4 regions of the Streptomyces sirii genome follow, and region 1 is predicted to be linked to each of the others. Evidence: riboswitches for the same ligand, from Rfam matches in the RefSeq annotation. Region 1 holds a riboswitch; each other region holds the start of a gene.

The links. A riboswitch is a leader RNA that binds a small molecule or an ion and turns the genes downstream of it on or off. The one in region 1 is predicted to bind cobalamin.
Region 2: another riboswitch for cobalamin. It lies ahead of WAB15_RS27340 (ribonucleoside-diphosphate reductase subunit alpha); the one in region 1 lies ahead of WAB15_RS02060 (CoA-acylating methylmalonate-semialdehyde dehydrogenase).
Region 3: another riboswitch for cobalamin. It lies ahead of metE (5-methyltetrahydropteroyltriglutamate--homocysteine S-methyltransferase); the one in region 1 lies ahead of WAB15_RS02060 (CoA-acylating methylmalonate-semialdehyde dehydrogenase).
Region 4: another riboswitch for cobalamin. It lies ahead of cobN (cobaltochelatase subunit CobN); the one in region 1 lies ahead of WAB15_RS02060 (CoA-acylating methylmalonate-semialdehyde dehydrogenase).

Annotation. Positions count from the first base shown of each region.
Region 1 covers NZ_CP147982.1:433,253-438,970, forward strand. The annotation lists gene WAB15_RS02055 (acyl-CoA dehydrogenase family protein) at 1-1,134, opposite strand, end outside; gene WAB15_RS02060 (CoA-acylating methylmalonate-semialdehyde dehydrogenase) at 1,141-2,664, opposite strand; cobalamin riboswitch at 2,911-3,092, opposite strand; gene WAB15_RS02065 (hypothetical protein) at 3,159-4,433, opposite strand; gene WAB15_RS02070 (inositol monophosphatase family protein) at 4,702-5,502, opposite strand.
Region 2 covers NZ_CP147982.1:6,041,190-6,046,907, reverse strand. The annotation lists gene WAB15_RS27360 (DUF3311 domain-containing protein) at 76-336, shown strand; gene mctP (monocarboxylate uptake permease MctP) at 345-2,021, shown strand; gene WAB15_RS27350 (Uma2 family endonuclease) at 2,099-2,686, opposite strand; gene WAB15_RS27345 (GNAT family N-acetyltransferase) at 2,792-3,295, shown strand; cobalamin riboswitch at 3,412-3,574, shown strand; gene WAB15_RS27340 (ribonucleoside-diphosphate reductase subunit alpha) at 3,735-5,718, shown strand, end outside.
Region 3 covers NZ_CP147982.1:717,870-723,587, reverse strand. The annotation lists gene WAB15_RS03370 (glycoside hydrolase family 13 protein) at 1-518, shown strand, start outside; gene WAB15_RS03365 (hypothetical protein) at 621-743, opposite strand; gene metE (5-methyltetrahydropteroyltriglutamate--homocysteine S-methyltransferase) at 926-3,244, opposite strand; cobalamin riboswitch at 3,409-3,631, opposite strand; gene WAB15_RS03355 (3-hydroxybutyryl-CoA dehydrogenase) at 3,826-4,695, opposite strand; gene aceB (malate synthase A) at 4,692-5,718, opposite strand, start outside.
Region 4 covers NZ_CP147982.1:4,572,123-4,577,840, forward strand. The annotation lists gene cobN (cobaltochelatase subunit CobN) at 1-2,695, opposite strand, end outside; cobalamin riboswitch at 2,731-2,884, opposite strand; gene cobG (precorrin-3B synthase) at 3,047-4,414, shown strand; gene WAB15_RS20490 (precorrin-8X methylmutase) at 4,411-5,043, shown strand; gene WAB15_RS20495 (precorrin-2 C(20)-methyltransferase) at 5,046-5,718, shown strand, end outside.

The DNA of each region.
Region 1 (5,718 bases):
CGTCAGGCCGCGGGCCACGATGACACGCATGATCTCGTTGGTTCCTTCCAGGATCTGGTGGACCCGCAGGTCCCGGACGATCTTCTCGACGCCGTAGTCGCTCAGGTAGCCGTAGCCGCCGTGCAGTTGGAGAGCGCGGTCGGCGACGGAGTAGCCGGTGTCGGTGGCGAACCGCTTGGCCATGGCGCACAGCTGTGGTGCCTGCGGGTCGCCGCGGTCGAGGGCCTGGGCGGCCTGCTGGACCAGCGCGCGGGCGGCGGCGAGTTCGGTCGCCATGTCCGCGAGGCGGAACCGCAGCGCCTGTGCGTCGAGCAGCCGCCGCCCGAACGCCTCCCGGTCGGCGAGGTGGGTCAGGCTGCTGCTCAGGGCACTGCGGGCGCCGCCGAGGGAGCAGGCGGCGATGCCGAGCCGGCCGCCGTTCAGACCGTTCATCGCGATGCGGAAGCCGTGCCCCTCGCGACCGAGGAGCCGGTCGGCGGGCAGCCGGACGCCGTCCAGGACGACCTGCCGGGTGGGCTGCGCGTTCCACCCCATCTTCCGCTCGTCCGGGCCGAAGGACAGGCCGGGGTCGTCCTTGTCGACGACGAACGCGGAGACTCCGTCGGGACCGTTGCCACCGGTCCGGGCCATCACTACATACAACTGGGAGGCGCCCGCACCGGAGATGAACTGCTTGACCCCGGTCAGGACGTAGTCGTCGCCCTCGCGGACGGCTCGCGTGCGCAGGGCCGCGGCGTCCGAGCCGGCGCCCGGTTCGGTGAGGCAGTAGCTGGCGAGGTCGTCCATGGCGCACAGCCGGGGCAGCCAGCGGTCGCGCTGGGCGTCGTCGCCGTAGTGGTCGATCATCCAGGCGACCATGTTGTGGATGGAGAGGTATCCGGCGATGGACGGGCAGCCGGAGGCCAGGGTCTCGAAGACGAGGACGCCGTCGGCGCGGGTGAGGCCGGATCCGCCCGACTCCTCGCGGACGTAGACGCCGCCGAGTCCCAGGCCGGCGGCCTTGCGCAGGACGTCCACGGGAAAGTGCTTGTCGCGGTCCCAGTCGAGGGCGTGCGGGGCGAGGTGGTCCTGGGCGAAGTCCAGGGTGGTCTCGACGAGGGCCTGCTGGTCCTCGGTGAGCAGGGTGCTGGTCATCGTCGGTCACCCCATCGTGGGAATCGTGAAGCTCGCGCCCTCACGCCGGCCCGCCGGCCACCGTGAAGTGACGGTCTTCGTACGGGTGTAGAAGCGGATCGCGTCCGGGCCGTGCTGGTTCAGATCGCCGAATCCGGACCGCTTCCAGCCGCCGAAGGTGTGGTAGGCGACCGGCACCGGGATGGGCACGTTGACGCCGACCATGCCGGTGTTCACCCGCCGGGTGAAGTCACGGGCGGTGTCGCCGTCGCGAGTGAAGATCGCGACGCCGTTGCCGTAGGCGTGCTCGCTGGGCAGGCGCAGGGCCTCCTCGTAGTCGCGGGCACGAACGACGGACAGAACCGGGCCGAAGATCTCCTCCTGATGGATCCGCATGTCCGGGGTGACCCGGTCGAACAGGGACGCGCCGGCGAAGAAGCCGCCTTCGTGGCCGGGCAGGACGAAATCCCGTCCGTCCACGACGAGTTCGGCACCCTCCTGGACTCCGAGGTCGACGTACGCGCGCACCCGGTCGACGGCGTCCCTGCCGACCAGCGGGCCGAAGTCCGCCTCCGGGTCGTCGCTGCGGCCGATCCGCAGCCGCCCCATGCGTTCCTTCAGACGTGCCACCAGGGCGTCGGCGGTCTCCTCGCCGACGGCAACCGCGACCGAGATGGCCATACAGCGCTCGCCCGCCGAGCCGTAGCCCGCCCCGATCAGGGCGTCCACGGCCTGGTCGAGGTCGGCGTCCGGCATCACGATCAGATGGTTCTTGGCGCCGCCGAAGCACTGGGCCCGCTTGCCGTGTGCCGCCGCGGTGGCGTAGATGTGCGCGGCGACGGACGTGGAGCCGACGAAGCCGAGGGCGCCGACGCGGGGGTCTTCCAGGAGGGTGTCGACGGCTTCCCTGCCACCGTTGACGACGTTGAGGACGCCGGGCGGCAGACCCGCCTCCAGGAACAACTCGGCCAGCCGGATCGGCACGGACGGATCGCGTTCAGAGGGCTTCAGAATGAAGGCGTTGCCGCAGGCCAGGGCTGGTGCGGCCTGCCACAGGGGAATCATCGCGGGGAAGTTGAACGGGGTGATTCCGGCGGTCACGCCGATCGGCGCGCGCAGGGAGTGGACATCGATGCCGGTTCCGGCGTTGTCGGTGAACTCGCCTTTGAGCAGGTGCGGAATGCCCGCGGCGAACTCGACCACTTCCAGGCCGCGTTGGATGTCACCGTGTGCATCGGCAATCGTCTTGCCGTGCTCGGAGGAGAGCAGACGGGCCAGCGAGTCCCGTTCCTCCTCGACGAGCTGGAGGAATCGGAGCAGCACGCGGGCTCGGCGCTGCGGATTCCATTCGCCCCACTCACCCTGCGCCTGATCGGCGTCGGCGACGGCGGCCTCGGTCTCGGCGCGGCTCGCAAGAGGCACACTCGCCTGCACCCGACCGGTGTTGGGGTCGTACACATCGTCGTAGCGCCCCGGTGCGCCCGGGGTGCGCTTGCCTCCGATGAAGTGGGTCAACTCGCGCACGGCGGCGCGGTCGTCTTCACGGACCATGAATGCCTGCTCTCGTCAGGTGGGATCCGGACGGATCCGGACGGGATCCGGGATGGCGCGTCGGCCCGTGACACCGGCGCGGTCACGTCGGTGCAGGGCTGCGCGAGATCGCGTACGGCGGATGAACCGTCAGACGTCGGGAAGCGCGCGACGGAGAAGTCCTCGGGAACCTGATGCCCGTCCGGCGAATCCTCTGGGGTCCTGGATGCGTACCGGTGCCATGCGTGTCTGCTCCATCCTCGTGGAAAACACGGAACATCCCGCGGCCGGTATCCTGACTCCCGGATCAGCGCGCGCCGCCCGCCTTCCCGACATCGTGCTCGTCAGTGGCGTCCTGCTCGACGGCGTACTCCCCGGTCACAGTGGCGGGACCGTGCCGGAATCACACCGGCTTCCCTGCACCGCGGGCCTTCCCCCCGAATATATAGTTGGACGTCCTAGTAAATCCAGCCCCGCCCGGCCCGTGTGCGCCGGGCCGACGGCGCGCACGGTGGTCAGTCGAGGTACTCCACGTTGATCGGCGCGGTGTTGTTCTCCTGGTCCGGGTCCTTCGGGTCGGATGCCACCACGGAGATCGTGCCCTGGGCGCCCTCGACCCGCTTGTCGATGCGAACCCGCAGCACCGGCATGGTCATCCCGGGTGCGGGGCACTCCACCGGCCCGTTCTTGTCCTCGCCGTACCCGCAGAATGTGAGTTCGCTCGGTTCCCCCTCGCGATGTCCCTCCAGGCTGACGCCCTCGGGCAGGGTCAGCCGCGTGGCGCCCTGGTAGCCATCCGCGCTCAGCACATCGACGCTGACCACCTGGCCCACCTTGCCCTTGATAGTGACCTCGGAGGCCTCCGGGTCGTGCACTTCGGTAGTGGAGAACTCCAGCACGTCGCTGGCCATTTCCGCTTTCCAGTGGGCGGAATCGGTGAATTCGCTGCCGCTGCCGTCTACGGGGCGGAGCCCGAGCGGCGCGCCGGTCCCCCGCGGGGCCGAGCCGGGCAGCATTTCGGCGGTGGACAGCACGTCGTGGGCCCGGTACACGGAGTAGGAGATCTGTCCGTGTCTCGCTGACTTGCCGACCAGGGCCGTGATCGGCCCATCGGCTTCGTACGCCTTTCCGGCCGGCAACGGGCCGGAGAACTTGCACACTGCTTTGGTCGGCGAGGTGGCCTTGTCGTAACGGCAGTTGCCGTACCGATCGCGCAGCGTTGCCTTCTCCGTTTTCACCACGATGACGAGCTCGTCGTCGACATCGGTGTCTCCCTTGTTGCCGAAGGCAGGCGTCAGCGTCAGCTCGGAATCCGGTTTCACCTCGGTCAGCATCTTGTCCTGGCGTGCGGTCAGCACGGGAGCGCCGACGACCAGCTGGGTGGTGTGGCGGACGGTGGGAGCGTTGGCGCTGGTCACGGTGATTTTCAGGGGACCTGCCGGCCCCTTCTCCGCTCCCGGTTGCACCTTCACGGCGAACGGTGTGAATTCCGCGCCCTCGCCCTGATTGATGTCCCCCGGAGCACAGGTCATGGAGTCACCCGAGCGCTTGCATCCGTACCCCTTGTTCACCCAGTCGATCGTTGCAATGCCCTTCAGCGCGGACAGGTCGAAGGTCACCTTGACGTTCTTGACGATCAGCGGGGCTCCGCCCGGGGCCGGTTTGTTCGCCGCCAGGCGAACCGGATACTCGGTGGGCCGGTCATCCGAGTCCGACGCTGTGAACCGCGGAAGATAGTACGTGTTCATCGCGTACCGGAACTTCACTTCCGGCCGCATGGAGTGCTTCACCGCCGCCGGTCCGGACTGCTTCTCCGAGCTGCGGACCGGCTTCTCGGCGCAGGAAGCCACTGCCCCGCCAAGTGCGACCAGCAGGGCGGCTGTTCCGGACGCGACTGCGCGTCGCCGCCGCAGGCCCCCTCTTAAATCCTTCATGCATGACCAGACCGGACCGCACGCCGATCGGTTGCCGCGGAACGATCACGATCCGGCTGAGGCGCCGATTCGCCCGTTCACAGAGGCCACGCCGCAGCCTGGCGAAACCCGTGCGGTCACAGCACTAGCTTCGGCTGCGGATCATCGACATCAGCAGCCGGTGGGTCTCGTCGTCGGCGGCGACCACAAGCCCGCGGCCTGCCTCACCCATCGGGGCGCCGTCGATCCCGGTGACCACGCAGCCGGCAGCCCGACACAAAGCGATGCCAGCGGCGAAGTGCACGCTCTTGGAGAGGTCGCCGCCATCGGTGACATACGCGGCGCGCTTGCCGGCAGCGACCCAGGCCAGCGCCAGGGTCGTGGACACGACCCGCGGCCTGAAACGCTCTATGAACTCAGGGTGGGCCAGCAGGTCCACGGCCCGGAATCCGGGCGCACTGGCGAACGGCGGATCCAGGTTGACGTCCACCAATCGGGTGGCGGACGTGGGCGTCAGTAGCGCGTCGTCGGCCCCGTCATACCGCACCCAGGCAGTCTCCCCGTCGGTGAAGAAAACCTCGCCGCTGAACGGGTCGGCCACCGCTGCCGCCCCATCGCGCAGCGCCACGTTGACGGCCACCAGCATGTTGCCGACGGCGTAGTTCAGCGTGCCGCACAGGGGGTCCACCAGCCACTGGCGCACAGCGTCGGCGGCGCCCTGTTGCCCGCCTTCCTCGCCGAGCACCGCGTCATCGGGCCGTGCGGCACGGATGACGTCGAGGATCATCTCCTCAGCCTCCACATCGGCGGCGGTGGCAAAGTCCCCGAGGCCTTTATCGATGCGAGTGAGCCGCTGGCCGTACATATTGCGGACCACGTCCGCGCCGGCAAGCGCCCCGGCTATCGCGACTTCAGCATCGTCGGAACTCGCGTATGAGTCGATCACACCGTGCAGGCTATCGAAGCGAAGCCACCGACCCGCCGAACCTTCCCGGTCAGAGCACTAGGTAGACCACTTCATGCGGTAGGTACCGAGTTTGACGGCTTCTGCCTGCCCCAACCCCGACAGCGCCCGCGCGGCTGCGCGCAGCATCGTGCCGACAGCCATCTACTCCGGCACGTTCCGACTGAACAACTGGCACTGGCGCTCAGCGTCATGGCC
Region 2 (5,718 bases), 5.6 Mb from region 1:
TGACGCGTGCCACGGCCCTGCCATAGATTTTCAGCCGATTGCACAGGAGTTCGCCGCCACGGACGGAGCCACGCGATGCCAGAGCCAGCCGAATCCCCCAGCAGCAGACAGATCGTCACACCGACGCGTGTGGTGGTCGGGCTGTGCCTGCTCGCTCCGTTCGTGGCGATGCTGTGGGTGAGTTCGTACGCCCGGATGGAGCCCACGCTCGTCGGGATCCCGTTCTTCTACTGGTACCAGATGCTGTGGGTGCCGATCTCGACGGCGCTGACGATGGTGGCGTACAAGCTCGTGCAGCGTGAGCAGCGCGCCCGCAAGGGTGGTGCGGACCAGTGACCGACGCGATGTCCGCAGCGGGCGCCTCCACCGCGCTCGCGGCCTCCTCGACCCGGGGCGTCAACGGCGTGGCGCTCGCCGTGTTCGTCTTCTTCTTCCTGGCCGTGACGGTCATGGGATTCCTGGCGGCCCGTTGGCGCAAGGCCGAGCAGTCCGCCAACCTCGACGAATGGGGCCTGGGCGGGCGGAGCTTCGGCACCTGGGTGACCTGGTTCCTGCTGGGCGGCGACCTCTACACCGCGTACACCTTCGTGGCCGTACCGGCGGCGATCTACGCGGCGGGCGCGGCCGGCTTCTTCGCCGTCCCGTACACCATCCTGGTCTACCCCCTCATCTTCACCTTCCTGCCCCGCCTGTGGTCGGTCTCGCACAAGCACGGCTACGTCACCACCTCCGACTTCGTCCGGGGACGCTTCGGCTCCAAGGGCCTGTCGCTGGCCGTGGCGCTCACCGGCATCCTCGCCACGATGCCGTACATCGCGCTCCAACTCGTCGGCATCCAGGCCGTCCTGGACGTGATCGGCATCGGCGGCGGTGAGCACACCAACTGGTTCGTCAAGGACCTGCCGCTGCTGATCGCCTTCGCGGTGCTGGCCGCGTACACCTACTCCTCCGGCCTGCGCGCGCCCGCCCTGATCGCCTTCGTCAAGGACGGGCTGATCTACCTGGTCATCATCGTGGCGATCGTCTACATCCCGATCAAACTGGGTGGTTTCGACCAGATCTTCCACGCCGCCGGCAAGGCGTTCGCCGAGCCCGGCGCCGTCCCCGGCAAACCGCGCGGCGAGCTGACCAGCGGGCCCAACGCGCAGTGGGCGTACGCGACCCTGGCGCTCGGCTCCGCGCTGGCGCTCTTCATGTACCCGCACTCGATCACCGCCACGCTCTCCTCGCGCAGCCGCAACGTGATCCGCCGCAACACCACGATCCTGCCGCTGTACTCCCTGATGCTGGGCCTCCTGGCGCTGCTCGGCTTCATGGCCATCAAGGCCGGTACGGACATCCAGGGCAACCCCCAGCTGGCCGTCCCGCAGCTGTTCGAGGACATGTTCCCCAGCTGGTTCGCCGGCGTCGCGTTCGCCGCGATCGGGATCGGCGCACTGGTACCGGCGGCCATCATGTCCATCGCCGCGGCCAACCTGTTCACCCGCAACGTCTACAAGGACTTCCTCAAGCCCGCCGCCACGCCCGAGCAGGAGCACAAGGTCGCCAAGCTCGTCTCCCTGCTGGTCAAGGTCGGCGCGCTGGTCTTCGTCCTCACCATGGACAAGACCGTCGCCATCAACTTCCAGCTGCTGGGCGGCATCTGGATCCTGCAGACCCTGCCGGCCCTGGTCGGCGGCCTGTTCACCCGCTGGTTCCACCGCTGGGCGCTGCTGACCGGCTGGGCGGTCGGCATGCTCTACGGCACGCTCGCGGCATACGGTGTCGCGAGCCCCACCCAGGCTCACTTCGGCGGCTCCAGCAAGGAGATCCCCGGGATCGGCGAGATCGGCTACATCGGCCTGACCGCCCTCGTCCTGAACCTCGTGGTGACGGTCGTCCTGACGTTCGTCCTGAAGGCCATGAAGGCCCCTGAGGGCGTCGACGAGACCAGCCCCGGCGACTACACCGCGGACATCGGCGACGAGGGCGTCTCGGCGGAGCTGCCGTCGGCTACGGCGGGGGCACCGGCGGGGCACTGAGGCGTCGGCGTTGACCCGAAATGGGCCGCCGCAACCCCTCGGGGTTGCGGCGGCCCATTTCGCAGAGGTGGGAGGGGCTAGTTCACCCAGTCCTTGAGCGGCTCGGTTTCGAGGGTGATGCCGACGGGGTCCGGCAGGTGGATCGTCTTGCCGTACGGCACAGTGTGGATGTTCTCGTAGCAGACGCCGTCGGGCTCGCTGTAGACCACGACCTGGCAGGCCTGCCGATCGATCAACAGATAGATCGGGATACCGGTCTCCGCATACGCACTGCGCTTCTCGACCCTGTCGCGCTTGTCGGTGTCGGAGTCGTGGGAAGTGACTTCGACGACCATCAGTACCGGGCCAGGGTCTGCCCACTCGCCTTGGCCAACGAAGGCATCAGCGGGTGCGAGCGAGCCATCTGGACGGGCGCGGCCGTTTCGGTACGCCTGCGCCTTCAGCCCCTGGGTTGGATCGAGGAAAAGCTCGGGCCGGTGCTGCATGCAGATGCGAAGCAACCACTGGATGATCCGCCCGTGATCCCCATCCGGCATCGGCTTGCTCCTGACCTTCCCGTCGATGAGTTCCAACCGCGCGCCTTCTTCCAGGCGGGCGAGTATCCGGGCGGCCTCTTCGAAGTGCTCGGTATCCATAATGTGTGGCCGGTCAGCGAGCGCGGTCATGAGACCTCTCCTTCTTCCACTGGACGGAGCAGGGAACGTAAAACCGACGATAGCCGAGGCCGCCGACAACCACCCCGCCATCAGCCCCACCCTCACACTGGCCCCATGGACATCACGATCAGGCCCGTGCGCCAGGCGGAGTTCGGTGCGGTCGGGGAGTTGCTGGTGGCGGTCTATCTGACCGATGGGCTGCTGGTGGCCGGTGCGGGAGACAGGTACGCGGCGAGGCTGCGGAAGGTGGCCGAGCGGGCGGAGCAGGCGGAGGTGCTGGTGGCCGTGGAGGGGCCGGACGAGCGGGTGGTGGGGACGGTCACCTTCTCCGCGTACGGGAGTCCGTACGCGGAGCTGGCGCGGCCCGGGGAGGGGGAGTTCCGGATGCTCGCGGTGCGGCCCGAGGGGCGCGGACGAGGCGTCGGGGAGGCGTTGGTGGCGGCGTGTCTGGAGCGGGCGCGGGCGCTCGGGCTGAGCGGCATGGTGCTGTCCACGCCACGGCATGTGCTGCCCGCGCACCGGCTCTACCGCCGGCTGGGATTCGTGCGCGCCGAGGAACGGGACTGGGAGCCGGTACCGGGGATCACGCTCTGGGCGTTCGCGCGGGATATGGCCTGAAAGGCGCCCCAGGCCGGGCCTGAGAGCCGTGCCGAGCGCTCCCCCCGCCCCCTGACGCTTCGCACACCTGTCGGAGTGGTATGAGGTGGCGACACAAGATGTGGGGGTGCGTGCGGGGGACAGCACAAGATGTATGCTCGTCCTCGCTGTCGCCGCAGGGGAATCCGGTGGGAATCCGGAACTGTCCCGCAACGGTGTAAGAGCGCGCCCAGTGGCCTGACTAGGGCCCTGCCGCGCGCCCGTGAAGTCCGAGGACCTGCCGACGGTACGCCCGCACCGCCATCGGTGCGGACGTCGATACGTCCGGGCCCCGAGGGTTGGGCCGGTGGACGCCGCGCGGTGTGCCCGCGCACCCCTGACCGTCACGGGGTGCGGCATGCGCGCGTGCGACCGTCGCGCCCCTCCCTCCCGGCCCCCGCCGAGTGAGGGAGAGCATCACGTGACCATCGCGCCAACGGAGCCCGCGTCAGACGCCGAGGTCGTGCAGCCTGCGGTGACCGCGCCTGCCGCCCCCGCCGACGGCGGTCCGGGCGAGGACGGGCGGGACGGTCCAGGCGTTGCGCTGCTGCGCACCCTGACGAAGCTGACCGAGGACCTGACCGCGACCGACCCCGGCAAGGTGGCCGCCGCCGCCCTGCGCGGCCGGTACGAGGGCGCGGGCGAGTCCGAACTGCGGTCGCTGGCCATCGAGGCCGCGGCCGGGCTGATCGGTGACGAGCCGCAGTACTCCAAGCTCGCCGCGCGGCTGCTCACCCTCTCGATCTCGGAGGAGGCGGCCGAACAGGGGGCGGTCGCCTTCTCCGCCTCCGTCGAGGTCGGCCACCGCGAGGGCCTGATCGCCGATGAGACCGCGCAGTTCGTCGCGACCCACGCCGCCCGGCTGAACGCCCTGGTCGACCGGGCGCTCGCCGACGGGGCCGACGACCGGTTCGGGTACTTCGGGCTGCGCACCCTGCACTCGCGCTACCTGCTGCGCCACCCGACCACCCGCCAGGTCATCGAGACCCCCCAGCACTTCCTGCTGCGGGTGGCCTGCGGCCTCGCCGAAGACCACAGCGAGCGCGCCCTGGACGACGTCGCCGAGCTGTACCGCCTCACCAGCTCGCTGTCGTACCTGCCCTCCTCCCCCACCCTGTTCAACTCCGGCACCCGCCACCCGCAGATGTCGTCCTGCTACCTGCTGGACTCCCCGCTGGACGAGCTGGACTCGATCTACGACCGCTACCACCAGGTGGCGCGGCTGTCGAAGCACGCCGGCGGCATCGGCCTGTCGTACTCCCGCATCCGCGCCCGCGGTTCGCTGATCCGCGGCACCAACGGGCACTCCAACGGCATCGTGCCGTTCCTGCGCACCCTGGACGCCTCGGTCGCGGCCGTGAACCAGGGCGGCCGGCGCAAGGGCGCCGCCTGTGTCTACCTGGAGACCTGGCACGCCGACATCGAGGAGTTCCTGGAGCTGCGCGACAACACCGGTGAGGAGGCCCGCCGCACCCACAACCTGAACATCGCGCACTGGATCCCGGACGAGTTCATGCGCCGGGTGGAGGCGGACGCCGACTGGTCGCTGTTCTCCCCCTCGGACGCCCCGGAGCTGGTGGACCTGTGGGGCGAGGAGTTCGACGCCGCGTACCGCAGGGCCGAGGCCGAGGGCCGGGCGCTCAAGCAGATCCCGGCGCGGGTGCTGTACTCCCGCATGATGCGCACCCTGGCGCAGACCGGCAACGGCTGGATGACGTTCAAGGACGCCGCCAACCGCACCGCCAACCAGACCGCCGAGCCCGGCCAGGTCGTGCACTCCTCCAACCTGTGCACGGAGATCCTGGAGGTGACCGACGACGGCGAGACCGCGGTCTGCAACCTGGGGTCGGTCAACCTCGCCGCCCACCTGGGCGACGAGGCCGCCGGCTGGGAGGAGGCGATGGACTGGGAGAAGCTGGACGCCACGGTCCGTACCGCCGTCACCTTCCTCGACCGCGTCGTGGACATCAACTTCTACCCGACCGATCAGGCCGGGGCCTCCAACTCCCGCTGGCGCCCGGTGGGTCTGGGCCTGATGGGCCTGCAGGACGTCTTCTTCCGGCTGCGGCTGCCCTTCGACTCGGCCCAGGCGCAGGAGCTGTCGACCCGGATCTCCGAGCGGATCATGCTCGCCGCGTACGAGGCGTCCGCGGACCTCGCCGAGCGGCACGGCCCGCACCCGGCCTGGTCGGCGACCCGCACCGCCCGCGGTGTGCTGCACCCGGACCACTACCCGAACGCCGAGCCCCGCTGGGCGGACCGCTGGGCGGCGCTGCGCACCCGGATCGCCGCGACCGGGATGCGCAACTCGCTGCTGCTGGCGATCGCGCCGACCGCGACCATCGCCTCGATCGCGGGCGTGTACGAGTGCATCGAGCCGCAGGTCTCCAACCTCTTCAAGCGCG
Region 3 (5,718 bases), 280 kb from region 1:
TGCCCGGCGGCGCATACGTCTACCAGGGCGAGGAACTGGGCCTGCCGGAGGTCGAGAACCTGCCCGAGGACGTCCTCCAGGACCCCATCTGGGAGCGCTCCGGAAACACCGACCCCGGCCGTGACGGCTGCCGGGTGCCGATCCCGTGGTCCGGGCAGGAGGCACCGTTCGGCTTCAGCCCCGACGACGCCTCCGGCGCGCCCTGGCTGCCCCAGCCAGCGGACTGGCACGCCCTCAGCGTCGAGGCGCAGACCGGCGACGAGGCGTCCATGCTGGAGCTCTACCGCCGCGCCCTCCACCTGCGCCGGGACCACGCCGCCCTCGGCGACTCCGCCCTGACCTGGCTGGACACGCCACCCGGAGTACTCGCCTTCGCCCGCGAACCGGGCTTCGCCTGCGTCGTCAACCTCTCCGCCGACCCGTACCCCCTCCCGGAACACGACACGGTGGTCCTGGCAAGCGGACACATCGAGGACGGCCACCTGGGGACGGACGAGGCGGTCTGGTTGGCGCTGTGACGGGGTGACGGTATAGCGACAACAACCGCGTCAACCGCGCAGACGGGCGGTCGACCGGCCAACTCCAGGCCGGTCGGCCGCCGTCAGGCTTGCGTGCGATCCTCAGTCGGAGCCGGTGCGGCGGGCTTCCTCCCTGGCGGCCCTGCGCCTGCGGGCGGCCATGCTCAGAAAGCCCACCAGGGCGATCAGACCTCCCGTGAGGGCGGCAGAAACCAGCTTGTGCAAGAGATCATCCACAGGGTCCCCGTTCACTTGCTCGGTGCGCGTACGGCGTAGCCGCGCGACCGGTCGTTCGACACGTTGTGCGCCCACTGTCGTGGGGAGCGCTGAAATGCCGATGAAATAACGGTGATTGGGGGCCCAGGGGCCGGGGCACTCATGGCCCCGGCCCCTAGGGAGCCGTCAGGTCAGGATGCGGACAGCTCACCGCGGACGGTGCGGGCCGCGGCCACCAGGCTCTCCAGGGACGCCCGGGTCTCGGGCCAGCCCCGGGTCTTCAGACCGCAGTCCGGGTTCACCCACAGGCGCTCGGCGGGGATCGCCTTCAGGCCGGTGCGCAGCAGTTCGGCGGCCTCCTCCGGGCTCGGCACGCGCGGCGAGTGGATGTCGTACACGCCGGGCCCGGCCTCGCGCGGATAGCCGTGGGCGGCCAGTTCGCGGGCGACCTGCATATGGGAGCGGGCGGCCTCCAGACTGATGACGTCCGCGTCGAGGTCGTCGATGGCCTGGACGATGTCGCCGAACTCGGCATAGCACATGTGGGTGTGGATCTGGGTGTCTGGGCGGACGCCGCTGGTGGTGATCCGGAACGCCTCCGTGGCCCAGGCCAGGTAGGCGGGGCGGTCGGCGCCGCGCAGCGGCAGGGTCTCGCGCAGGGCCGGCTCGTCCACCTGGATGACGGATGTGCCGGCCGCTTCCAGGTCGCCCACCTCGTCGCGCAGGGCGAGGGCGACCTGGCGGGCGGTGTCGCCCAGGGGCTGGTCGTCGCGGACGAAGGACCAGGCGAGCATGGTGACCGGGCCGGTGAGCATGCCCTTGACCGGACGGTCGGTGAGCGACTGGGCGTAGGCCGTCCAGCGCACGGTCATCGGCTCGGCGCGGGAGATGTCGCCGGCCAGGATCGGTGGGCGGACATAGCGGGTGCCGTACGACTGGACCCAGCCGTGCTGCGTGGCGAGGTAGCCGGTGAGCTGCTCGGCGAAGTACTGGACCATGTCGTTGCGTTCGGCCTCGCCGTGGACGAGGACGTCCAGACCGGCCTTCTCCTGGAAGGCGAGCACCTCCTGGATCTCGGCCTTGATCCGCTCCTCGTACCCGGCCGTGTCGATCCGGCCCGCGCGCAGGTCGGCCCGCGCGGTGCGCAGTTCGCCGGTCTGCGGGAAGGAGCCGATGGTCGTGGTCGGCAGCAGCGGCAGGCGGAGGTGGGCGCGCTGGGCCGAGGTCCGTTCGGCGTAGGGCTGGGAGCGGCGGGCGTCGCTCTCGCCGATCGCGCCGGTACGGGCGCGGACGTCCGGGTTGTGGGTGATGGGTGAGTTGGCCCGGGAGGCCAGGGCGGCCCGGGTCGCGGCCAGTTGGGCGGTGATGGCGCCGGTGCCGTGGGACAGGCCCTTGGCGAGGGTGACGATCTCGGCCGTCTTCTGCCGGGCGAAGGCCAGCCAGCGCAGGACCTGCGGTGCGATGTCCCGCTCGGCCGCCGCGTCCAGCGGGACGTGCAGCAGGGAGCAGGAGGCCGACACATCGACCCGGTCGGCCAGACCGAGGAGGGTGCCGAGCGTGGCGAGGGACTTCTCCAGGTCGTTGGCCCAGATGTTGCGGCCGTTGACGACGCCGGCGACCAGTCGCTTGCCCTGTAGTCCGCCGACGGCCGCCAGGGCCTCCAGGTTGGCGGCGGCGGACTCGGTGAAGTCCAGCGCGAGCCCCTCGACCGGAGCCTTGGCCAGGACGGGCAACGCGTCGCCCAGGCGGTCGAAGTAGGAGGCGACGAGCAGCTTGGGCCGGTCGGTGAGGGCGCCGAGTTCGCGGTAGGCGCGGGCAGCGGTGTCGAGCTCGGCCGGTGTGCGGTCCTGGACGAGGGCGGGTTCGTCCAACTGCGCCCACTCGGCGCCGGCCGCGCGCAGGTCGGCGAGGACCTCGGCGTACACGGGCAGCAGGCGGTCCAGGAGGGTCAGCGGGTCGAAGTCGGCGGCCACGCCGGGCGCGGGCTTGGCCAGCAGCAGATAGGTGACGGGACCGACCAGCACCGGCCGGGCCGTCAACCCCAGTGCCAGGGCCTCCTTCAGCTCGGCGACCTGCTTGGCGGAGTCGGCGGTGAACACCGTGTCGGGGCCCAACTCGGGCACCAGATAGTGGTAGTTGGTGTCGAACCACTTGGTCATCTCCAGTGGTGCGACATCCTGCGTGCCACGCGCCATGGCGAAGTAACCGTCGAGCGGATCGGCCGCGACGGCGTCCCGGTGGCGGTAGGGGATCGCCCCGACCATGACGGTGGTGTCCAGGACGTGGTCGTAGTACGAGAAGTCGCCGGTCGGGACCTCGTCGAGGCCCGCCCCGGCCAACTGCTGCCAGGCGGAGCGGCGCAGTTCGGCGGCGGTGGCGCGGAGGGCGTCGGCGGTGACGCGGCCCTTCCAGTAACCCTCGATCGACTTCTTCAGTTCCCGGTCCGGGCCCTGGCGGGGGTAGCCGTACACGGTGGCCCGTGCTGCCGCGGCTGCGGACTTGGTGTTCACGGAGATCTCCTTCGCGAGATGAATCCCTGAGATCCCGGCGACGGGACGAGGACGCGAAGGGGCAGCGAACCGTGCGATACGACCTCGCGCGGCATGGCGCGGTCATCCGCCTGGTATGTACGCCGACCCGCCCTCGAGGTCACCGGGATATCCGGGTGCGAGTCGTCCGCACCCGGGCAGATGGCAGGTCTTCGGACTCGCGAGCACGTCCTCACGGGGGAGGACACCTAATGGCCGTCGCTTCCCAGGCCCTCTCATCGGACCCAGTGCGTATGACGGCGGTCGTTCCCGCTCACCGCTGCGGGGCAGTCCCGGATTCCCACCGGGTTCCCTCTTGCGACGCATCCCGCCTGGCGGACGGGGCGAACCAGCTGCACAGGTCAGCCTAAGGGCCGTCGAGCGATGCGGTACGTCCAGGTCCACCATTCGGAAGGTGAGGTGAGCCACGCGGGCGACAGGTGTGAAGCGCGACGAGGGCGGGAAACGCCGCACATGCGTCTCCCGCCCTCCCCTGTGAGCAGCCGCCGGATCCCTCGGCCGGCGGTGCGGCCGGGCCCCTCAGCCCGACCGGACCAGACCCCTCAGTTCTGGTCGTACTGGTGGAACCCCCGGCCGGCCTTGCGGCCCAACAGCCCTGCCTCGACCATCCGCTGGAGCAGCGGGGGAGGGGCGTAGAGCGGTTCCTTGAACTCGTCGTAGAGCGATTCGGCGATCGAGGAGACGGTGTCCAGCCCGATCAGGTCCGCCAGTCTGAGCGGCCCCATGGGGTGGGCGCAGCCCAGCTCCATGCCGGTGTCGATGTCCGCGGCCGTGGCGAAGCCCGACTCCGCCATGCGGATCGCCGCGAGCAGGTATGGCACGAGCAGCGCGTTGACGACGAAGCCGGCCCGGTCCTGGGAGCGGACGACCGTCTTGCCCAGGGTGCCGGTGGCGAAGTCCGCCACGACGGCGACCGTTTCGGGAGCCGTGTGCAGGGACGTCACGATCTCCACCAGCGGCAGCACCGGGACCGGGTTGAAGAAGTGCAGCCCCACGACCCGGTCGGCGCGGCCGGTGGCCATGCCCAGGCGCATGACGGGGAGGGAGGAGGTGTTGGTGGCCAGCACCGCCCCTGGGTCCTCGACGATCTTGTCGAGCGCGGCGAACACCTCCGTCTTGGCGTCGGCGTTCTCGACGACGGCCTCGATGACGAGCTGCCGGTCCGCCAGGTCCTCCAGGCTGCCGGTGAAGAGCAGGCGGGCGAGGGCCTGCCGCGCCGCGGCCGGCTCCAGCTTCCCCCGCCGCACGGCGCGGTCCAGCGAGGCGGCCACCCGCTCCCGCGCGGCGCGGGCGGCCGTGGCGTCGGCCTCGCAGACCACGGTGTCGAGACCGGCCCGTGCGCACACCTCGGCGATGCCCGCGCCCATCTGACCGCCGCCGACCACCCCGACGCGCTGGATGCCCGCGCTCATGACCGCGGCTCCGCGTTCCGTACGAGGTGGCGGGCGTAGGCGTCCGGGGTGAAGAAGCCCGGCAACTCCCGGGCCAGTGCGTTCCGTTCGAAGAGCGCGCGCACCTCTTCGAGAGGCGCCCACGGGTACTCGGCACCGAGCGCGGCGAGCTCCTCGTCGAGCAGCCGCCGGACCGTCTCCCGGTCCACGACCCGGTGGCGCAGCCACTGCCAGATCTGCACACGGGCGATCTCGGCGGTGGCGGCGTCCTCCATCAGGCCGTACAGGGCGACCGCCCCCTGGCCGCGCAGCCAGGCGGCGAAGTAGCGCAGAGCCACCGCGACGTTGGCTCGCACCCCCTCCGCCGTGGGCGGACCGCTGATCCGGCGCACCGAGAGCAGGTCCGCGGCGCTCACCGCCACATCGTCGCGGGAACGGTCGATCTGCTGCGGCCGGTCGCCGAGCACGCCGTCGAACACCTCGCGGCACAGTGGCACGAGGCCGGGATGGGCCACCCAGGAGCCGTCGAAGCCGTCCTCGGCCTCGCGCTCCTTGTCCAGCCGGACCTTGGCCAGCGCCGCCTCGTTGGCGGCCGGATCCTTGCTCGGCACCTGCGCGGCCATGCCTCCGATCGCGTGGGCGCCCCGCCGGTGACAGGTGCGCACCAGCAGTTCGGTGTACGCCCGCATGAAGGGGGCGGTCATGGTCACCTTCGCCCGGTCCGGCAGTAGGAAGCCGGTGCGGTGTCCCAAGGTCTTGATCAGGCTGAAGAGGTAGTCCCAGCGGCCGGCGTTGAGGCCGGAGCTGTGCTCGCGCAGCTCGTAGAGGATCTCTTCCATCTCGAAGGCGGCGGTGATCGTCTCGATGAGCACGGTGGCGCGGATCGTGCCGCGGGGTATGCCGAGCAGCTCCTGGGCGAGGACGAACACGTCGTTCCACAGCCGGGCCTCGTAGCGGTTCTCCAGCTTCGGCAGGTAGAAGTACGGGCCGTGCCCGGTGTCGATCTGGCGCTGCGCGCAGTGGAAGAAGTACAGGCCGAAGTCG
Region 4 (5,718 bases), 4.1 Mb from region 1:
CCAGGCCCGTGACGCGGCGCGAGGCGTCGTCCCAGACGGGGCGGATGCCCAGCAGCGCGAGGGCCTCGGCCACGTCGTCGCCGCTGGTGCGCATCGCGCTGGTGCCCCAGAGGGAGAGGCCGACGGACTGCGGCCATTCGCCGTTGTCGGTGCGGTAGCGCGTCAGGAGGGAGTCGGCGAGTGCCTGGCCGGTCTCCCAGGCGAGCCGGGAAGGGACGGCCTTGGGGTCGACGGAGTAGAAGTTGCGGCCCGTCGGCAGGACGTTGACCAGCCCGCGCAGCGGGGAGCCGGAGGGTCCGGCCGGGACGAAGCCGCCGCTGAGCGCGTGGACGGCGTGGTCGATCTCGTCGGTGGTGGCGGCGAGGCGCGGCACGACCTGGCGGGCGGCGAAGTCGAGGATGTCGGCGACCGCGTCCGGGTGGCCATCGGCGATGCGGGCCACCGCGGCCGGGTCCCAGTCCGCGTCCTCCATCGCCTGGACCAGGGCGCGGGCCGTCTCCTCGGCCTCGTCGGCGGTCGTACGGGTCGCGGCGGACTCGTCGAGGCCGAGCGCCTCGCGCAGGCCGGGCAGGGCCTGTGTGCCGCCCCAGATCTGCCGGGCCCGCAGGATGGCGAGCACGAGATTGACGCGGGCCTCCCCGGCGGGCGCGCCGCCCAGGACGTGCAGACCGTCGCGGATCTGGGCGTCCTTGACCTCGCACAGCCAGCCGTCGACATGCAGCAGGAAGTCGTCGAAGCCCTCGTCGTCGGGGCGTTCGTCCATCCCCAGGTCGTGGTCGAGCTTGGCGGCCTGGATCAGCGTCCAGATCTGGGAGCGGATCGCGGGCAGCTTGGCCGGGTCCATGGAGGAGATCGCCGCGTACTCGTCGAGCAGCTGCTCCAGGCGCGCGATGTCGCCGTAGGACTCGGCGCGGGCCATCGGCGGGACGAGATGGTCGACGAGGGTGGCGTGGACCCGGCGCTTGGCCTGGGTGCCCTCGCCCGGGTCGTTGACCAGGAAGGGGTAGACGAGCGGGAGGTCGCCGAGCGCGGCGTCCGGGCCGCAGGCGGCGGACAGTCCCGCGTTCTTGCCGGGCAGCCACTCCAGGTTGCCGTGCTTGCCCAGGTGGACCATGGCGTCGGCGCCGAAGCCGCCGTCCTCCTGGGAGGCCGCGATCCAGCGGTAGGCCGCCAAGTAGTGGTGCGAGGGGGGCAGATCGGGGTCGTGGTAGATCGCGATCGGGTTCTCGCCGAAGCCGCGCGGCGGCTGGATGAGGATCAGGAGATTGCCGCGGCGCAGGGCGGCCAGGACGATGTCGCCGTCGGGGTCGCGGCCCGGCTCGCCCGTGTGGCTGCGGTCGAGGAACATCTCGCCCGGCGCCGGCCCCCAGTGCTCCTCGACGGCGTCGCGCAGCTCCTGCGGCAGCGTGGCGTACCAGCGCCGGTAGTCCGCGGCCGGGATGCGGACCGGGTTGCGGGACAGCTGCTCCTCGGTGAGCCACTCCTGGTCGTGGCCGCCGGCCTCGATGAGGGCGTAGATCAGCTCGTCGCCGTCGCCGGACTCCAGACCGGGGACGGGCTCGGCGGTCTCGTCGCCGAAGTCGTAGCCCTCCGCCCGGAGGCGGCGCAGCAGAGCGACCGCGCTGGCCGGGGTGTCCAGGCCGACGGCGTTGCCGATGCGGGAGTGCTTGGTCGGGTAGGCGGAGAGCACCAGCGCCAGGCGCTTGTCGCCGGCCGGGATGTGGCGCAGCCGGGCGTGGCGTACGGCGATGCCGGCGACGCGGGCGGCGCGCTCGGGGTCGGCGACGTACACCGGCAGACCGTCCTCGTCGACCTCCTTGAAGGAGAACGGGACGGTGATCAGACGCCCGTCGAACTCGGGGACGGCGATCTGGCTGGCGGCGTCCAGGGGGGACAGCCCCTCGTCGTTCTCCTCCCAGGCGCTGCGCGATCCGGTCAGGCACAGGGCCTGGAGGATCGGCACGTCGAGCGCGGCGAGCGCGCCCGCGTCCCAGGACTCGTCGTCGCCGCCGGCGGAGGCCTCGGCGGGCTTGGTGCCGCCGGCGGCCAGGACGGTGGTGACGATCGCGTCGGCCGGGCGGAGGGCGTCGATCAGCTCCGCCTCGGGTGCGCGCAGCGAGGCGACGAAGAGCGGGCGGGCGCGGCCGCCGGCCGCCTCGATCTGCTCGCACAGGGTCCGCACGAAGGCGGTGTTGCCGCTCATGTGGTGAGCGCGGTAGTAGAGCACGGCGACCAGCGGGCCGCTGTCGTTGCGGCTCTCCCGGTCGAGGGGGCCCCAGGTGGGCGCGGGCGCCGGCGGCTCGAAGCCGTGGCCGGTCAGCAGGACGGTGTCGGAGAGGAATCGGGCGAGCTGGTCGAGGTTGGCGGGGCCGCCGTGCGCGAGGTAGGCGTGCGCCTCGGCCGCGATGCCGACGGGGACCGTGGACTGCTCCATGAGCTGGGCGTCGGGGGCCTGTTCACCGGTGAGCACGACGACCGGCCGGTGCTGGTCCTCGGCGAGCAGCAGGTCCAGCCCCTCCTGCCAGGCGCGGATGCCGCCGAGGAGGCGTACGACGACGAGGTCGGTGCCCTCCAGCAGCGCGGGCAGCTCGGCCACGTCGAGGCGGGCGGGGTTGGCGAGACGGTACGGCACCGGGCCCGTGGCCGCGCGGGCGCTGAGCAGGTCGGTGTCGGAGGTCGACAGCAGCAGAAGCATGCGAGCGCAGGCCTTCCTCGGGGTGTCCGCGCCCCGGGTGGTCGTATGGACGGCGGGAGTTCCTGGCTCACCCGGCGCCGGCCGGGTTCACAGTGGCGGGACCGCGCCGGATTCTCACCGGGCTTCCTCCCTTGGGCGCCGTCGCTGGCGTCCGGTGGGCCAGCCGACCCACCGACCTGCATAGTAAGGGCTGCGGACGGCCAAGGTAAGCGGGCCCTGGGGCCGACCGCCGCGGACCGCTCCGCTCCGCCCGGGCCGGGTCCGCGGCCGCGTAGGTGGCCGGTCGGCGACCGGTCCGTGGCCGGATCCGCCCCGGATCGGCCGCCCGGCGTCGTGGGTATGCTCGCCGCCATGCCGCCCTCCCCCTCGATCCGGCCCCTGGGGTCCGAACCGCCCCTACGGGACCGCGGTGACGCCTGCCCGGGGGCGCTGCGGCTGCACCCGGCGGCCGACGGGCGACTGGCCCGAGTGCGGGTAGTCGCAGGTGACTTGACGGTACGTCAGGCCGAGGCGTTGGCCGACGCCGCGGACACTCTCGGGGACGGCCGGCTCTCCCTGACGTCCCGGGGGAACGTGGAACTGCGCGGCCTTGCCGAGGACTGCGGCGGCCCGCTCGCCGCTCTGCTGCGCGACGCCGGTCTGCTCCCCTCCGAACACCACGAACGCATCCGCAACATCCTCGCCTCCCCGCTGGCCGGGCTGGACCGGCACACCCCTGCTGACGTGCGGTTGTGGGCCCGTGACCTGGACTCTTCGCTCTGCGCGAGCCGGTCGGCGACCGCGCTGTCCGGCCGTTTCCTCTTCGTCCTGGACGACGGACGGGGCGATGTGGCGGCGCTGGGCGGGGATGTGAGCTTGGTCGCAGAACCCTCCACGGTGGCCGGGCGGACCGGCTCCGGCGCCGGTGGCACCGCGCTGCTGCGGGTCGGTGACGATCCGGCGGCGCTGCGGATCGCCGGCCCGGACGCACCGCGCGCCGCGCTCACCGCCGCCCTGACGTTCCTGGACACCGCCGCGGCGAGCGGTAGCGGCGCCTGGCGGATCCGCGAACTGCCGGACGAGCACACGCTGACGGCCCGGCACGTCGCCGAGCGGCTACGAGCGGCGGGCATCACGGCGGAGCATGTGACGGACGGGGCAGGGGCTCTGCGCTCGGTGACCGCGCACGCCGAGGAGTTCCCGGACTCCTCCACCCCGGGGGTGGTCGAGGGCGCCGACGGCCGCCGGGCCCTGTGCGTGCTGGCTCCGCTGGGCCGGCTGAGCACCGCCCAGTGGCGCCTGCTCACCGCCATCGCCGCCCAGGACGGCTCCGGTGCACTGCGCCTGACGCCCTGGCGCGGAATCGTCCTGCCCGGTCTGCCGGCCGCCGCGGCCGCCGCCCGGTCGGCCGAGCTGTCCGCCGCCGGCCTGGTCACCGACCCGTCCTCTCCCTGGCACCGCCTCGGCGCGTGCACCGGCCGCCCCGGCTGCGCCAAGTCCCTTACGGACGTCCGCGCGGACGCCGCGGCCGCGGTCGCCGCGGGCGCGCGGACGCCGGACGGCGGCCCGGCCCCGGCCGCCTGGGCGGGCGGCGCGCCCGTCCACTGGTCCGGCTGCGAGCGCCGCTGCGGCCACCCTCACGGCACCTGGGTCGACGTCCTGGCAACGGCCGACGGCTACCAGATATCGGTCGTACGGCCGGATGCACCACCAGCAACACAAGAAACGAGGCCACAGTGACCGCCTTCGACTACGAGAAGGACGGTGCGGCGATCTACCGCCAGTCCTTCGCCACGATCCGCGCCGAGGCGGACCTCGCCGGGCTGCCCGCCGACGTCAGTCGGGTGGCGGTCCGGATGATCCACGCCTGCGGCATGGTCGACCTCGTACGCGATCTGGCGTTCACCCCCGAGGTGGTGGCCAACGCCCGCAAGGCGCTGCGCGCCGGTGCGCCGATCCTGTGCGACGCCAACATGGTCGCCAGCGGCGTCACCCGCAAGCGGCTGCCGGCCGACAACGAGGTGCTGTGCACGCTCGCCGACCCGTCGGTGCCGGAGCTGGCCGCCCGGATGGGCACCACCCGCAGCGCCGCCGCGCTGGAGCTGTGGCGTGACCGCATGGAGGGCGCCGTGGTGGCCGTCGGCAACGCGCCCACCGCGCTCTTCCGGCTGCTGGAGATGATCGAGGAGGGGGCACCCCGCCCTGCCGCCGTCCTCGGCATACCCGTCGGCTTCATCGGCGCGGCGGAGTCCAAGGACGCGCTGATCGCCCACCCGTCGAAGCTGGACCACATCGTGGTGCGCGGACGCCGGGGCGGCAGCGCCATGGCCGCGGCCGCGATCAACGCCCTGGCAAGCGAGGAAGAGTAAGAGTGAGCGAGCAGCAGCTGACCGGTCGCCTCTACGGCGTGGGCCTCGGCCCCGGTGACCCGTCCCTGATGACCGTGCGTGCCGTCCAGGTCATCGCCGCGGCCGACGTCATCGCGTACCACAGCGCCCGGCACGGACGGTCCATCGCGCGCGCGATAGCCGCCGAGCACCTGCGCGCCGACCACATCGAGGAGGCGCTGGTCTACCCGGTCACCACCGAGTCCACCGACCACCCCGGCGGCTACCGCGGCGCGCTCGACGAGTTCTACGAGGAGGCCGCGGCCCGCCTCGCCGTCCACCTCGACGCCGGCCGCACGGTCGCCGTCATCTCCGAGGGCGACCCGCTCTTCTACGGCTCCTACCAGCACATGCACAAGCGGCTGGCGCACCGTTACCCGACGGAGGTGATCCCCGGGGTCACCTCGATCAGCGCCGCCGCGGCCCGCCTGGGCAAGCCGCTCGCCGAGGCCGACGAGGTCCTGACGATCCTGCCCGGCACGCTCCCGGAGGAGGAGCTGACGGCCCGCCTCGCCTCGACCGACACCGCGGTCGTGATGAAGCTGGGCCGCACCTTCCCCACCGTCCGCCGGGCGATGGAACGTGCCGGCCGCCTCGCCGAGGCCCACTACGTCGAGCGCGCCACCATGTCCGGCGAACGCACGGACAAACTGGCCG